DNA from 2 places in the Priestia sp. YIM B13489 genome. Region 2 is predicted to be linked to the other one. Evidence: riboswitches for the same ligand, from Rfam matches in the RefSeq annotation. Region 2 holds a riboswitch; the other holds the start of a gene.
What was found. A riboswitch is a leader RNA that binds a small molecule or an ion and turns the genes downstream of it on or off. The one in region 2 is predicted to bind cobalamin.
Positions count from the first base shown of each region.

Region 1: linked by a shared signal. The riboswitch ahead of ACFX4W_RS22710 (cobyric acid synthase) and the one ahead of ACFX4W_RS26565 ((2Fe-2S) ferredoxin domain-containing protein) in region 2 are both predicted to bind cobalamin.

Region 1 is NZ_JBHZOQ010000053.1:3,278,789-3,287,091, forward strand. It holds gene ACFX4W_RS22695 (hypothetical protein) at 1-779, shown strand, start outside; gene ACFX4W_RS22700 (ABC transporter ATP-binding protein) at 797-2,080, opposite strand; gene ACFX4W_RS22705 (FecCD family ABC transporter permease) at 2,077-3,135, opposite strand; gene ACFX4W_RS22710 (cobyric acid synthase) at 3,341-4,867, opposite strand; cobalamin riboswitch at 4,960-5,139, opposite strand; gene ACFX4W_RS22715 (YdcF family protein) at 5,287-5,850, shown strand; gene ACFX4W_RS22720 (APC family permease) at 5,917-7,488, opposite strand; gene ACFX4W_RS22725 (nitroreductase family protein) at 7,915-8,303, opposite strand, start outside.
Region 2 is NZ_JBHZOQ010000053.1:4,006,078-4,014,380, reverse strand. It holds gene ACFX4W_RS26600 (hypothetical protein) at 71-1,228, shown strand; gene ACFX4W_RS26595 (hypothetical protein) at 1,243-1,620, shown strand; gene brnQ (branched-chain amino acid transport system II carrier protein) at 1,660-3,015, opposite strand; gene ACFX4W_RS26585 (cation:dicarboxylate symporter family transporter) at 3,402-4,673, shown strand; gene ACFX4W_RS26580 (M42 family metallopeptidase) at 4,783-5,820, shown strand; gene ACFX4W_RS26575 (hypothetical protein) at 5,849-5,977, shown strand; gene ACFX4W_RS26570 (hypothetical protein) at 6,171-6,329, shown strand; cobalamin riboswitch at 6,476-6,654, shown strand; cobalamin riboswitch at 6,773-6,952, shown strand; gene ACFX4W_RS26565 ((2Fe-2S) ferredoxin domain-containing protein) at 7,054-7,434, shown strand; gene cobJ (precorrin-3B C(17)-methyltransferase) at 7,448-8,303, shown strand, end outside.

The sequences.
Region 1 (8,303 bases), 730 kb from region 2:
TCCGTAAAATAAACCCGTCTTCCCTTCCAACTCAAAAAAAAGCAGGTCCCATAGACCAACGTTCTAATCAAAAGCGGAAAGAATTACCGGAAAAGATGAAAGCTAAAAAACAGTCTAATCTAAAAAAACCCCCTCAACAGCCAAAGAAGTTGCCTAGCCAAATGGAGCCTAAGACCTCTGCTGAAGCTGAATTCACAAAGCCTGCTCTTTCGACAGATTCAGCGCTGAACCTGCAGGGAATTATTGATCAAGTGACGCGTTTAACCGACGCGATCCCTAAAATAGAAGAGCTTCATCAGCAATTAAATGAATCAGCTCACCTTATTCAATCACTGTCTCAACTGCACGAGCAAACAGCTCATTTACTCTCGGCTATGCAGTCAGCTCCTAATTTCGAAGCTATTCAAAAACAGCTCTCTGCGTTAAAGGAAGAATCGTCTAATACAGCCTTATATGAGATGGTGAAAACTCTTGACAAAAAGATTGATGAAATAACTCAGCCAAAGCAGTCCATTGTTGTTGAAAAAATCATGGTCGAAAAAGTATTGTTAGACAAAATTGATCTTAGTAATAATTTCGGCCAGCTAGGCATTAAAGATTTGACCGGTCACTTAAACATCGGCACCACTTACAGCGCTGACTCTGATCAAGTAGATGAAGAAGTCAAAGACTTGTTTTCTGTTAAGCTAAAAGAAAAAAAGATTGATGAACATACAACTGAAACAACGATGAGTTCAGGAGGTGAAACAGAAAAATCTGATGATCACTCCGAAGAATAAAAAATGACCGCTACTGCTTATTTAAAGCAATTATCGGTCATTTTTGTTTCCATAAATAGTTGTAATTCTTTTTGGAGGCGTTCCATCAAGAACTCTGAAATTTCTTCTTGATTTTCTTCTTTATGATGAGATGATGCTACAACAATACGTCCTGTTTTTCCTAAGAAAGCCCGGTACTCAATTACCTTCATCGCAGCATGAAGTAAGTTTCCGTCCGAAAACGGCGCATTTGTTAGTAGAACAATATTTACTTCGTTTTCTTTTTGTCTATATGTCAGCACAGCCAGCCACGAGTAACCTTTATCGTCTTTTAAGCGAACTTCATAACTAGATAAAGACGCAGATTTCCACGCCGCGTTAGCACTGCTTTGCTGTTGAATAATTTCTTGACACCAGTCTAGACCTGTTTCATTGGAACCCAGCGAAAGAGTTCTCAAAGGACGAACAAAAGATAAACATAGCTTGCCCGGTTCCTTTTGCAACTGATACAACTCATGGAAGTCCGTCTCTGGATATTGATACGGCGGCACAAAAGCAATTTGTCGCTTATTCACAGCAGGATGGTGAAATACATGCAAATCAACGCCATATACTCTTTTTAACGTAGCTGCATCCTGAAAAATGGCATCCATCCCCGTTTCTTCTACTCTTCCATCTTTCAGTAACACGGCATTATCTGCAAACAGCGAGGCAATGTTGAGATCATGCAAAATGGCTAGGACCGTCAAGCTCATTTCCTGCTGTAAAGTTTTTAACAGCTGAAGCAGTTCCATTGTATGTTTTACATCTAAGTGATTCGTTGGTTCATCAAGAAGTAAGTAGTCAGGTTCTTGCGCTAGTGCTTTAGCCAGTAAAACCCGCTGTTTTTCTCCACCGCTTAGCGATTGAAAAGTATGATTTCTATAGTGCCAGACGTTTGTTAATTTCATCACGCTTTCCACCACTTCTTCATCCTGTGCTGATACAGTGCTAAACAATCCTTTTGCCTGATAAGGGTAACGTCCAAGTGAAACAATTTCTTGAACCGTAAATTCTAGCCCAATTTGATTTTCTTGCGTCATGACTGCAACTTTTTGCGCCAGTTGTTTTGGTGAATAAGCCTTCACTGACTTTCCTTCCACCTTCACTTCTCCTGATTGAATGGTTAATACATTCATAATTAAGCGAATAAGCGTTGTTTTCCCGCTTCCATTTGGTCCTAGTAAAGCGACAAAAGAACCTTTGTCTACGGTGAACGTGATGTCACGAACGGTCGGCTGCTGCTTATCGTATCCTCCTGTCACATTATATAGTTCAATCATGATATTCCTCTTTTCCGCATACGTTCTTTTACAAGGAGCAGGGTAAAAATCGGCGAACCAATTAAGGCAGTTACGACTCCAATCGGCAGTTCACGAGGTTCTAATATCGTTCGTGCCAATAAATCTGCTAAAACCAAATAACTTCCTCCAATTAAAATAGAAAGCGGCAGTACATGCTTATGATTAGCTCCCGCTACGAGACGAACTACGTGGGGGATAACTAAGCCAACAAATCCAATTGCCCCAGATACTGATACCGCAGCCCCTGTTAATACGGATGCACCTATTAAAATCATTCTTTTTTTCTTCTTTACGTCTATTCCCATAAACTGAGCGGATTGATCGCCAAATGCTAAGCCGTTCAGCTCTTTTACATGTAACAACAGCATAATTGTACCAATCAAAAAGAACGGCCCTAAAATTTGAATATGAGACCATCCTCTCATTGATACGCTTCCCATTAGCCAATATAAAACCTGCCTTACATCTTCTTCGGGAGAAAGAGCCACAATTAATGAAATAAGCGCGCTCATAAAGGATGATAAAATAATCCCCGCTAAGATGATGGTTTCATTGGCCAAATTGCCGCTTGCGAGTTTTGTAATACCAAAAACTAAAAGAAGAGTAATAAAACCAGATACAATGCCGACTACAGGCAGCGTGAAGATAGACAAACCAAAAATACTCCAATGAAAATAAATTGCCATGACAGAGCCAAGGGTTGCACCTGAGGAAACCCCAATCGTATAAGGATCGGCAAGCGAGTTTCTTAATAGCCCTTGAAAGGCAGCCCCTGCTATTGAAAGCGAAGCTCCTACTAAAAATGCCACCAGTACTCTTGGAAAACGAATTTGCCAAATGATTAAATCCATGTTTTCCGGACCGTGATATAAGGATAGCCCGGTAAGGTGGCCAATAATAATTTTGATTGTATCTCCTACGGTTAACGAAACTGTACCAATAAATACGCCCATAATTATCGAAGTACATACAATAAATAAACTGACTATGTATAAAATAGATGCTTTGTTAAAAAAAATACGTTTAAAAATCAATACGTTCAGCTCCTCTAGGAAACGAGGCGTGATGTTTTATATTACATTAACCATTCATTTTCCTGTCCATAAACCATGCTTCCACCATGCATTAAGTTGGAAACAATCATCTTTTATTTGTTACGAGTGCTAGACTGTTGAACTGTGCAACGTAGAATAGCGTACTAAAGTTCTTGGTAAAAAAACAAGCGAAAGCCTCTACAAGCTATACTTTTTGTGTTTGCTCCGGACTTTTATAGTTGTCTATTAACTGATACAGCTTTTCCATATCTACGGCTTCTCTCACATATGCTGCTGCTTTTGAAAAAGACTCCTCTTTTTGCAGGCGACTGTTGAATGTGTCCGTAATAGGCGGCAATTTTTTATGTTTACGAATTTGATTAAGCAAAGCTCTGCGCAAAGAATCGTTATGAAACACATCATGAACATACGTGCCAATGACATTGTCTTTAACCGTTCCTTCTTTTTCATGCTCTACCACTGCAAAAGCTTTCGTGGTGCTCTTAGAAACCGTCTTTCCCATATGAATTTCGTAGCCTTCAATCGAAACTCTTTCATTTTCTAACTGGACATACCCAGAAACTCTTTCTGTTTTTTTGCTGGTTGTCATAACCGTTTCCACTGGAAGCAAGCCCAGCCCTTTAATGGACTCAATCCGAGATTCTACTGCATCAGGGTCTGTAATTGTCTCCCCTAGCATTTGATATCCTCCGCAGATGCCAATGACGTGAACGTTCGTTGTGTTCAAGACTTGATTAATGGCTAGATCCAGGCCGCTTTCTTGTAAAAACTGAGCATCTTCAATCGTATTTTTGCTTCCTGGCAAAACAATTAAATCAGGCGTACCTAATTGCGACGGCTTGGTTACAAGCCTCACGTGACAGTCTTCTTCTAAGCTTAAAGGATCGATGTCTGTAAAATTTGAGATGCGCGGGTACGAGATGACCGCAATATCAATTTCTTTTAAGGGATTCACAAGCGTTGAGTAATTTCTAAGTGATAACGAATCTTCCGCATCAATTTCCACGTTGTTCATATAAGGAATAACTCCTAGAACCGGAACACCCGTGTATTCTTCAAACCACTTCAACCCTGGTTTTAAAAGTTCTAAATCTCCTCGGAATTTATTAATTAACACTCCGATAACTCTAGACTTGTGTTCATCTGGAAGCAATTGAAGAGTACCCACTAGGCTCGCGAAAACGCCACCTTTATCAATATCTCCTACTAACACAACAGGCGCTTCTGCTATTTTTGCAACGCGCATATTTACGAGTTCTCGATCGTTCAAATTGACTTCGGCAGGACTTCCAGCGCCTTCAATCACAATTCGATCATAATGATTGGCCAGCTCTTTATAAGCTTCCGTGATAACGTTCAAACCTTCATTAAAAAATTCTTGCCGATACTGAAAAGCAAACATATTACGTAGCGGTTTTCCGTGAACAACTATTTGAGATTCATGATCACGAGTAGGTTTAATTAAAATAGGGTTCATATTGGTTGTTGCTTCTACTCCAGCCGCTTCTGCTTGAATTCCTTGCGCTCTGCCAATTTCTTTTCCATCCATTGTAATGTATGAATTAAGCGCCATATTTTGCGATTTAAACGGTGCAGTTTGATAGCCGTCTTCTTTAAAAATACGGCAAAATGCTGTAGCAATCATGCTTTTTCCAGCGTCTGAGTGCGTTCCTTGAATCATAAGCGGTTTTCCTTTTTTCACTTTTTCCACTCCCTACCACATAAAAAAACCTTAACTGTAAAAGTCAAGGTTTGGTCATGCGCTCATTAACACATTGTCTTGACTTATTTCTCCCACCGAAAAATAAGGGGTTTTTAAAAGCAGGTCTCCTGGCTTATGCTTCATTTTACTTCTGCACCCTTCCTAGTTTGACTAGTGGGTCTTTGCAGGTTCATCCACATTTACAGTAGCGGGGGCTGCACCGGATTTACACCGATTTCCCTATTATCCTCCTTAGAGGCACTTTTAAAATCATTTATTCTTTATTGTAACGAATTTTATAACCATTCACAATAACGATTTTCTTCTATTATTATATATTACTGTGTTTATACTTATTTGGGTCTCGTATGCTATAATAACAATTATTTTCCAAACATCTTATGGAATAGCTAGGAAGGTGCTCACAGTTGAAGAAAAAAATCATTTATGTCTTTATCAGCGTGTTTGTTCTTTATATAGCAATCACATCTTTTTGTATGTATCAAACTGCTCACAAGCCTGTTCCACAAAACGCAGATTATGTGCTCATTTTAGGTTCTAAAGTAGATGGTGACCAAATGTCTCCTAGTTTAAAAGAACGAGTAAAGACGGCCTTATCTTATTTACAAGCAAATCAACAAACAAAAGTTATCGTAACGGGCGGAAAAGGATCCGATGAAGAAATTTCTGAAGCAGAGGCAGCCTATCGTTTTCTGCGGAAAGAAGGAATTAAGAAGAATCGAATTATAAAAGAAGATCAGTCAACTTCTACTTTTGAGAATTTTACTTTTACTAAACAGAAAGTTGATATTCAACACAAAAAAGTCGTACTTGTTAGCAGTGATTTTCATTTATTTCGCGCCTCTATTATTGCCAAACGTCAAGGCTTTGACGTTTATCCTTTAGGTGCAAAAACACCAAATTCAATTAAACTTCAAGCCTACTTTCGTGAGTATGCTGCTATTTTAAAAACATGGCTGTTTGATAAATAAATAAATAAATAGAGTAAGTAGCTCTACAAATAAAAAACACGGCATGAATTCATGCCGTGTTTTTTATTAATCATCTGTATCGATAACTGCTTTTGGTAAACCTGTGTATTTCGCCCAGTAGAAAATACCAAGTGAAACAAGGGCAATTAAAATTAAGTCAAGCGGGTTGCTTAGCACACCTTGTCCTCCACCAAATGAACCTAGATAAGAGATAACAAGCATAATAATATAATAAGCAACTAGCCACCAAGCAGATTTAAGCTGCTGTGCAAATTTTACAACGTCAGTTGGTACGTATTTCTTAAACGCTACGTAGATAACAACCATTAGAAGCTGTGATCCTAGCAGCCAAGAAATTGTCGTCCACCCTGACCAATATACGATGTATGAACAGAAAATAAATGAAACAGGAGCAATAACGCTCATGCCTTTTAATTTAAAAGGTTTTTTAAGGTCTTTTGCATTTACTCTGAATGCAGCAGCTGAAATTGGCGCAATCGCATAAGACAGAATAAGTGCCACTGAACATACGTTTACTAGCGCTTCCCAAGAAGGAAATGGCAGTGTCCAGAATACGGACATTCCAAATGATAGCCATAGTGACGCACGTGGAATTCCTGTTTTCTTATCTACTTTTGAGAAACGTTTAAATAATGTTCCATTACGAGACCAAGCATAAACTAAACGAGAAGTTGTATTCATGAAGATGTTCCCGTTACCGCCTGGTGATAAAATAGCATCAAAAATAACAAGCGTTACTAACCAGCCAAGGCCTAAAATAAGTGCAATATCTTTAAATGGTAAAGAGAATTGCTCTTGAATTGTTCCCCATCCTCCTGATAGCATATCAGCCGGGATGTTACCAATGAACAATACTTGCAGTGCTGTGTAAATAATCGCTGAAAGTACAATACAGATAATGAGCGCGATTGGAATATTACGCTGCGGGTTTTTAACTTCACTGGCTACAGAAACAATAGGGTGAAGTCCTAGGTAAGCAAACATAACGCCACCTGTTGAAATGGCTGCTTGGATACCATTAAAACCAAACGGAGCAAAATCGCCAGTTGTAAAGTTAGCTGATTTAAAGTGATAAGCCAACACGACGATAATTGTAAGAGGAACCGCATATTTGAACACAGATATAATGACATTTGACTTAGCAAATGCTTTTACACTTACGTAGTTAATGATAAAAAATAGCGTTAATAACGCGAACTGAAATAACCAGCCGATTGTAGTAGGCGATTCAGAACCATGTTTAGTTAGACCAGGAAGCCAAAACGCAACATACTGACGTACAGCCGTTACCTCGATGGCAATCAAACTTGTGTAAGCAATAATGGTAATGAATGAAATTAAGTAACCCACTAAATGACCATGTGAGTAAACCGGATAACGGATAATTCCACCGGTACGCGGCAGCGCTGCTCCAAGTTCAGCATACACTAAACCGATAAGTAAAATAATGACTCCGCCAATCAGCCACGAAAAACTTCCGGCTGGACCAGCCTTTGACGCTACGTTACTAACCGCAAATAACCAGGCGGAACCAAAAATAGCTCCCATCCCAATTAACGTTAGGTCAAGTAACGATATTGATTTTTTAAATTTTCCTTGATTTCCTTGATCAGACATAAAATCCTCCTTTAAAATTCCCACTCCACATATCTACGCCCTTGCGTCCGATATGGGATTCTTTACATCATCCTCCTCTTACTAAGACCTCACAAGTGGATATGTTAACAAATATTCTCTAAAAAACCAAGTTAAAAACTTTATTTTTTTGTAAAACATCGTTGAATTGCTTATGTATAGCGCATAAATTCCACAGAAGATTTGAGGACTCATCCTCCTATTTAACCGCATTTTTCTTAGGTTAAACATAAAAGAATATTCAAACTATTTGCTGAAAAAAAAGAGGCTGAGACATAACGAAATCAACCGCTAGAAGCAGCTACATACGCAACACCTACGCTTGCCGTACCAATGAAAAAATCCGAACGATTTATCGTTCGGATTTTGCTTCAACTAAAATAATTTTGTCCGTACCTCTTATTTTGCTTATTTAAATACTTTTACACGTTCAGTTAGCGGTTGAAATTCTTTTTCTCCCGCAGGTGACACAGGATTACCAAATGGCATTTGGGCAATTAATTTCCATGAGCTTGGAATATTCCAAGCTGCTTTTACTTCATCGTCAATCAATGGATTGTAATGCTGTAATGTTGCTCCTAGACCTTCGAGCTCAAGCGCTGTCCAAATCACATGCTGCAGCATGCCTGATGATTGGTTAGACCAAACCGGGAAATTTTCGCTGTAAGATGCAAACTGCTTTTGGAGCCCTTCCACTACTTCTTGATCTTCAAAGAAAAGAACTGTTCCATAGCCGCTTCCGAATAAGTTCATTTTTTGATCCGTATCTGAAAAATTTTCAGCTGGAACAATTTTAC
Region 2 (8,303 bases):
TACATTAATTGTATTGACTTCTTTTATGGATTTTTTTAACATAAACAAGAATTAAAGAGGAGGGGTTTGGTTGGGACATCTATTATTAGTAGATAGCTTGATTGCGGGTATTGTTTGCATTGTGTTAGGAATTTTATTTAGAGCTCATAAAACAAGCAAATTTTTGTATGGCATAGGGATTGTATTTGGTCTTATTTTTGTCATTGGGACGGTCACTCATTCTCCATCTAATACAGAAACTTCATCAGTTACAGCTGAGAAAGTAGAAGCAAATCAAAAAGACAGTAAAGACACATCAGAACTTAAAGCTCTCGTTACTAAGGGAATGACAGATAAGGAATTTCAAAAAGAAAAAGAGAAAGCCGCTTTTCAACAGTCAGACTTAATTGCGTTAGGTAACGGAGAAGTCGGATATGTGATCAAAGCTGAAGACGGTTACGTTGTAGCTGATACGAATGGCGAAACCATTTCAAGCGTTGAAACGTTTAAAACGGCTGATGAAGTTGAACAGTATGAATTAAATGAAGTTAAAAAAGTACATAAAGATGTAAGGACAGTTGATGCTCATTATACAGCTTCAGATTTAGAAAGCTTAGAAGATTTTGATCAAAAAATTAATGAAGTGCTGAAGCGCGTTAATCTTACAAAAAAGGAGTTTAATGAACTAAAATTAAAGGATGTTAAAACATTAACTTCTCATGAAATAGAAGTAATGAAGGCTATACGTGACTCTGTTTCACCCCTTACAAAAGATACGCTGCTGCAAAAAACGATCCCTGCTAAAGATATTGAAAAGTATGTAGATGGATCTTATACAGCAGTGGGAGGATATGTAGCTAAAGCTGAAGATGTTCATGATATTACTTCGTACAAAGAATTTGTTGAAAGCTTACGTTTAGATTACACCGATGGTTCAGGCAAAAGGCCGTTTCCTGAAGAAGGATCGACATACGGCGTAATCAAATTCAAATCGCAAGCGGTAAGCCATGTTGATATTCCCTACGGGACTGTGTTCGGAGGAAAAACAACAGACGGACCTCCATGTACGCTTAATGGGTTTACAGGATCTCGAAACGGGGAAACCGTTCCAGAGTTCAAATTTGATAACTATTATCCACCAGCAAACGGAGCGGAACTATACCAAGTGGTAAATGGGGAAGAAGTACTTTTAGCTACCTATGTGGCAGAAGAAAAACGATTTGTGCCAGCGGTTGCTAATCCAATGTAAAGGACTGGTTTTTTGTGATTCGAAAAGGTTTGTATGCAGCATATAATGAACGAGATTACGAATGTTATGAAACGGAAAACGGGTGTGTAAAGCTGATTAGCTATGATAAAGGCGATGTAGCAAATGGATTCATTCCATACAATGACACTACTTTCACAAAAGAAGTTCCTCGTGATGCTGTTGAAGAAGTGTTTTTTGTAGCTCCGTATGCTACTTATCAAAATGAAACGTTTGGTGTGTCAGATGCTTCTGATCGTCGAGTGCTTTTGACCACATCTGAAAAAGAAAAAGCTGATAAATATCATTTTCAACGAACGGATAAATATCTATACGAAAAACATGTGTTAAAAGAAGAAGTAAAGTTAATGGAGAAAAAAACTCCTTATTCATAAGACCCCATAATAAAAAGAGGATGCACTCGCATCCTCTTTTTATTTAATCAATTTTCTTGAAGTGTTTCTGTTCGTATTATCATTTGTACGAAGGAAGGTAATGCCAAGACCGATTAATCCTCCTACGATAGCAGGAACTACCCAGCCGAGACCCACTCCATACATAGGTAGAATGGATGTAAACAGATCGTTTACTGCCGCAATTTTGAATCCAGCAGCATTTAAGCCATCAAATAAACTAACGATAAACGTGAACAGAAGGCTTACTTGGTAAACTTCAGAACGTCCTTTAAATAAAGGATGTAAGAATGTTAAAGCAATTAACACAATAGCTAACGGATAAATAGCTGTTAAGACGGGAACCGAAATAGCGATTAATTCCGTTAAACCAAAGTTTGCTACAACGGCGCTGAATGCTGATAAAATGACAGCAATCAACTTATAAGAAACCCTTGGAAACAGCTTATGGAAGAAAGATGAACAAGATGTTACAAGGCCTACACTTGTTGTTAAACAAGCAACGGTAATCATCAGACCTAAAAGAATTCCTCCGTAAGAGCCGAAGTAGTAATTTGATACTTCAGCCAAAACCGTACCTCCGTTATCAAGACGTCCAAGCTCTGATACGCTTGAAGCACCCATATAAGACAATGCACTATAAATAAGAGCTAAAATAACGGCAGCGATAGCCGTAGCTTTTGCACAAATTGTGATGATTTGTCGGTTGGTTTTTGCTCCTTTTTCTTTAATTGCATTAATAATAATAATTCCAAAAACAAATGATGCTAGTGTATCCATTGTTAAGTAGCCTTCTTGGAAGCCTTTAAAAAATGAGTGTGTTGTATAAGCTTCGCTTGGTGCTTCAAATTTTCCAATTGGGTTCACAACGGCTACAACTACCAATATTCCAATAAACGTTAATTTAATAGGTGTTAAAACTTTTCCTACTAAATCGACAATTTTCGCAGGATTTAGCGAAAAAAAGCAGGTAATAGTAAAGAAAATTACCGTGAAAATGATAAGGGGAAGATGCCCTGGATTTTCTGATAAAAAAGGCTTAACGCCAATTTCGAACGAAACGCTTCCCGTTCTTGGCATCGCAAAAAGCGGTCCGATTGCCAAGTATAAAATCGTAGTAAAGATAATACCGAAAGCTGGGTGTACGCGACTAGCTAAAGACTGCAAATCCTCTTTTCCGGAAAAACCAAATGCGAGAACGCCTAGAAGAGGCAGACCTACACCCGTTACTAAAAATCCAGCGTTTGCTGACCAAATATTGCTTCCAGCAGACTGACCTAACATTGCAGGAAAGATTAAATTACCTGCGCCGAAGAATAGGGCAAAAAGCATAAAGCCAATAACCACTATAAATGAAAAAGGAACTTTGTTTGACACGTTAAAACCTCCAAAATTATAAATGCTTTTTATTATCGTGTTGAATAATTAAAATTTTCAGAATTTTATATTCGAATAATAAAAATAAACATGTATCGTATTATACTAACCTAAAATGCATATTTCAATATAAAATTTTATTTTTTTAATTTATTCGCTGAAATAGCAAAAATAGAAAAATACTTAGCAAAAAAATCTCAATATACAACAATTATTTGATATGATAAAACAGAACCGTGGCTTTTAAAAATTCGCATGTGCGGCCTTACATCCTTTTAGTAAAGAACTGTTTACATAAGGTGCTGTAAGGATGTATATTTATACACGGTTCGCGGAACCGCATATGCTCGATGGATGAAAGTCAACTGTGCGAAAGGAGCAAGAAAGTGAAAAGGTTAGGTCTAGCAACTCAGATTCTAATTGGACTGATTTTAGGCGTAGCTGTAGGTGCTATTTTTTATGGAAGCGATACAGCCATTTCTATTTTACAGCCGGTTGGAGACATATTTATTCATTTAATTAAGATGATTGTCGTACCGATTGTGATTTCAGCATTAATCGTAGCGGTCGCAGGAGTAGGCGATATCAAAAAATTAGGTAAGCTTGGCGGAAAAACAATTCTTTATTTTGAAATTGTTACAACCATTGCTATTGTAGTGGGGATTATTGCTGCGAACTTATTCCACCCTGGTGCAGGGGTTGATATGGGACATATTGAAAAAAGCGATATTTCTCAATATGAGGCAACGGCAAAAACGTCTGAAAGTACTGGCATTGCTCAAGAGCTTCTTCATATTGTTCCAACAAACGTCTTTCAATCGGTAGCAGAGGGCGATCTTTTACCAATCATTTTATTTTCCGTACTGTTTGGTGTAGGCGTAGCTTCGATTGGAGAGAGAGGAAAACCTGTTTTAGCCTTTTTTGAAGGCGTCTTGGATGCAATGTTTTGGGTAACTAATTTGGTGATGAAATTTGCTCCAGTAGGTGTATTTGCACTTATTGGTGTTAATATTATAAAGTTTGGTGTCGGATCACTTATTCCATTAGGAAAATTAGTGTTCGCCGTTTACTTCACCATGATTTTCTTTGTGCTTGTGGTTCTTGGAATTATTGCTAAAATGGCTGGAACAAGCATGTTTACGCTGATAAAAGTGTTAAAAGACGAGCTGCTTCTTGCTTTTACAACGGCAAGTTCAGAAGCCGTTTTACCATCTCTTATCAAAAAGATGGAAGACTTCGGTTGTTCTAAATCGGTTACATCGTTTGTTATTCCAACAGGCTACACGTTTAACTTAGATGGTTCAACCATTTATCAGGCGCTGGCATCGCTGTTTATTGCTCAAATGTACGGCATCGACCTTTCCATTATGGATCAAATTCAGCTCCTTCTTGTGCTAATGTTAACCTCAAAAGGAATGGCTGGTGTACCGGGAGCATCGTTTGTAGTTGTACTTGCTACACTTGAATCTATGGGCTTCCCTCTTGAAGGCATGGCATTTATTGCAGGAATTGACCGCATTCTTGATATGATGCGTACCACAGTTAACGTAGTAGGAAATGCTTTAGCTGCAATTGTGATGTCAAAGTCTGAAGGCGAATTTGATAAGCAAAAATCATTAAATTATACAAATGAATTAAAGAAATCAAACATAGCTTAAAACAAAACAAGCCGGGCAGCTGCCCGGCTTGTTTTGTTTGGAGCTGACTGTTATCTTTTTTGAAACATATGGTAAAATAAAAGAAATGAGAGACAAAGGAAGTGTCATAATGACGGAAACTGTTCAGTTAATTAAAAAGCTTGTTTCGATTCCCAGTCCTTCTGGAAATACAGAAAAGGTAATTTCATTTGTCGAAGACTATATAAAAGAGCTAAATATTCAAACGTACCGCAATCGAAAAGGAGGCTTAGTCGCTACTATTCCCGGTAAAGATACAGATCACCACCGCATGCTGACGGCTCATGTCGATACATTAGGTGCTATGGTAAAAGAAATCAAACCGAGTGGACGTCTGAAAATCGACTTGATTGGAGGGTTTCGCTACAATTCTATTGAAGGAGAATATTGTGAAATTGAAACTTCATCAGGAGAAGTATTTACAGGAACCATCCTTATGCATCAAACATCTGTTCATGTGTATAAAGATGCAGGGAAAGCTGAGCGAAATCAAGAAAATATAGAAATTCGACTGGATGAAAAAGTACATAGCGCAGAAGATGTTCGCAGCCTTGGAATTGAAGTAGGCGACTTTGTTTCGTTTGATCCTCGTGTAGAAATAACAAAAAGCGGTTTTATTAAATCTCGTCATCTCGATGATAAAGCAAGCGTAGCTTTATTGCTTCAGCTCATAAAAACAATTCAAGAAGAACAGATCGAACTGCCATACACTACGCATTTTCTCATTTCAAATAATGAAGAAATTGGATACGGAGGGAATTCGAACATTACGCCTCAAACAGTAGAATACTTAGCGGTTGATATGGGTGCTATGGGAGATGGACAATCTACCGATGAATACACCGTGTCTATTTGTGTAAAAGATTCAAGCGGCCCATATCATTACGGTTTGAGAAAGCATTTGGTGGAGCTAGCTAAGCAGCATGATATTCAGTACAAATTAGATATTTATCCGTTTTACGGATCAGATGCTTCTGCTGCTATTCGTGCCGGACACGATATCGTACACGGCTTAATTGGTCCAGGAATTGATTCTTCTCATGCGTTTGAGAGAACGCATCAAGATTCATTAAACCATACGTATAAGCTTCTTTATCACTATGTGCAGTCGAACATGGTTCTGCTTTAAGAAAGCAATATTTAATTAGTGTATTTTTATGCAAAATAAAGAGCAGGACGGGATTGTGATGTCTGTACTTTCCTTTCCTAAAAAAGAAGCCGGCTGTCCGGCTTCTTTTTTTAATAAATACTATATATTTTTTACTGGTGAAGCAACAGTTGGTTAAAAAAGCACCTTTTTAAAGAGGTATAATATTGCTTAAACCTTTTGTACATTTTGTTCATTTACAGAAGTTAAAATGTTTTTAAATTTTTAAAAGTTTCTTGTGACAAGTTTTGTAGAATGGGTTTTCAAAAGGAAATGGTTTCGGCATAATGTGGATATAGCGATCACTACAATAATCGGAGGCGAATCTTTTCATGTGGGTACTGACGGTATATGCTGGAAAAGAAATGAAAATGTTTGAATTTGAAACTGAAAAGCAGGCGAGAGAAGCTTTTGCCAAAACAAATGGCTGTAAAGTTCTTTCAGAAGTGGTGTATTATAACGATCCTCATTTAACATTAGTAGCTATATAATGAAAAAACAAGAGCTGACTTTATGCTCTTGTTTTTTTATAGGTGCTTGTATCTTCCGAAAAGAATAGAGTTGAAATAAAAAAAAATGTACGCTATGATATGGTAGTTACTTCTATTATTCTGATAGTTTAAAAGGTTCATATATATCAAACAGCAACAGTAAAGATGCCAAGAAGGCTTAATAGGGAAACTGGTGAAAGACCAGTACTGCCCCCGCAACTGTAAGTGTGGACGAACGAGTATAACCACTGTGAAAAAATCACGGGAAGGTTCTCAAGTAGAATGATACACAAGTCAGGAGACCTGTCTTTATTGTGAAGTTTCTATTTCTCCGGGGAGCGGGAAGGGAAACGTTGGCTTAAAGTGGCATTCGTGTACACTCTTATTCTGACGTTTTACCCGCTCGCATATTAGCGAAGCGGGTTTTTCTCGTATCGAAAAACTACATATCGTGCAAAAAAGGTGCGCAATGTTCACATTGCGTTAAATGGGAAGTCTGGTGTGAAGCCAGCGCGGTACCCGCCACTGTGAAGAGGAGCTGATTGCATATGCCACTGTATTTGGGAAGGCGCAATCAAGTGATGAATCGAAGTCAGGAAACCAGCCTTTTTCTAATGCGAAGCTTACCCTACGGGATATAGGTGGAAGTGCAAAAACTTAGTTTGAATTTTCTGCGCCTCTATCATTGATAGAGGCGCTTTTTTTAGTAAAGGAGCGAATGAGTGTGACGACGTGGAACTTAAACGGAACAAAACATCACGTATTGATTTGTAATGGAAGCAGCTGTATGAGAAAAGGTGGAGAAGAAGCCACACAAGCTATTCGAAATAAAGTGACGGAACTGGATTTGGATGAAACGGTTCATACAACGCGTACGCGCTGTAACGGACGATGCAAAGATGCTCCTGTAGCTATCGTCTATCCTTCAGGAGATTGGTACAAGCAGGTCACTGAAACCGTGGCTCACCGGATTGTCGAAGAGCATTTAGCAGGAGGCTGCAGTGTAAAGGAATCGCTTATTTATGAATATGATCAAAATGGTTTCGTTTCTCCGGAAAACAGTGACTCCATAGAAGGAATTGACAAAGTAAAAAGTAACGCATAGAGGAGGAGCTAGCATGAAAGGTAAACTGTTAGTTATTGGATTTGGGCCGGGGAGCTTTGAACATATTACACAGCGAGCAAGAGAAGCCATTCAAGAAAGTGATATGATCATCGGTTACAAAACCTATGTGGAATTAATTCAAGGACTGTTAACGAATCAGCAAATTATTAGTACGGGAATGACCGAAGAAGTAAGCCGTGCACAGGAAGCTGTAAAGCAAGCCGAAGCAGGAAAAACCGTAGCTGTCATTTCGAGCGGAGATGCAGGAGTATACGGAATGGCAGGCCTTGTATATGAAGTGTTGATTGAAAAAGGCTGGAAAAAAGAAACGGGCGTAGAGCTGGAAGTAATTCCTGGCATTTCGGCTATCAATTCATGCGCATCTCTCCTTGGAGCGCCCGTGATGCACGATGCTTGTACGATTAGTTTAAGTGACCACCTTACGCCGTGGGATCTAATCGAAAAAAGAATTGAAGCAGCTGCACAAGCAGATTTTGTAGTGGCTTTTTACAACCCAAAGAGCGGAAGACGAACAAGACAAATTGTTGAAGCGCAAAGGATTCTATTAAAGTACCGTTCTCCTGATACGCCTGTTGGTCTTGTGAAAAGCGCTTATCGTGACCGTGAAGAAGTCGTAATGACTAACTTAAAAGACATGTTAAACCATGAAATAGGCATGCTGACTACCGTTGTTGTCGGAAATTCATCTACGTTCTTTTACGACGATTTAATGATTACACCGCGCGGGTATCAGCGGAAATATACCCTCAACCAAACGGAGCAGCCGCTAAGACCGCATCAGCGACTTCGAAAAGAAGCAGAACCATGGGCTCTCGATCAAGAAGAGACTGTAGAGCAAACAGCTTCAG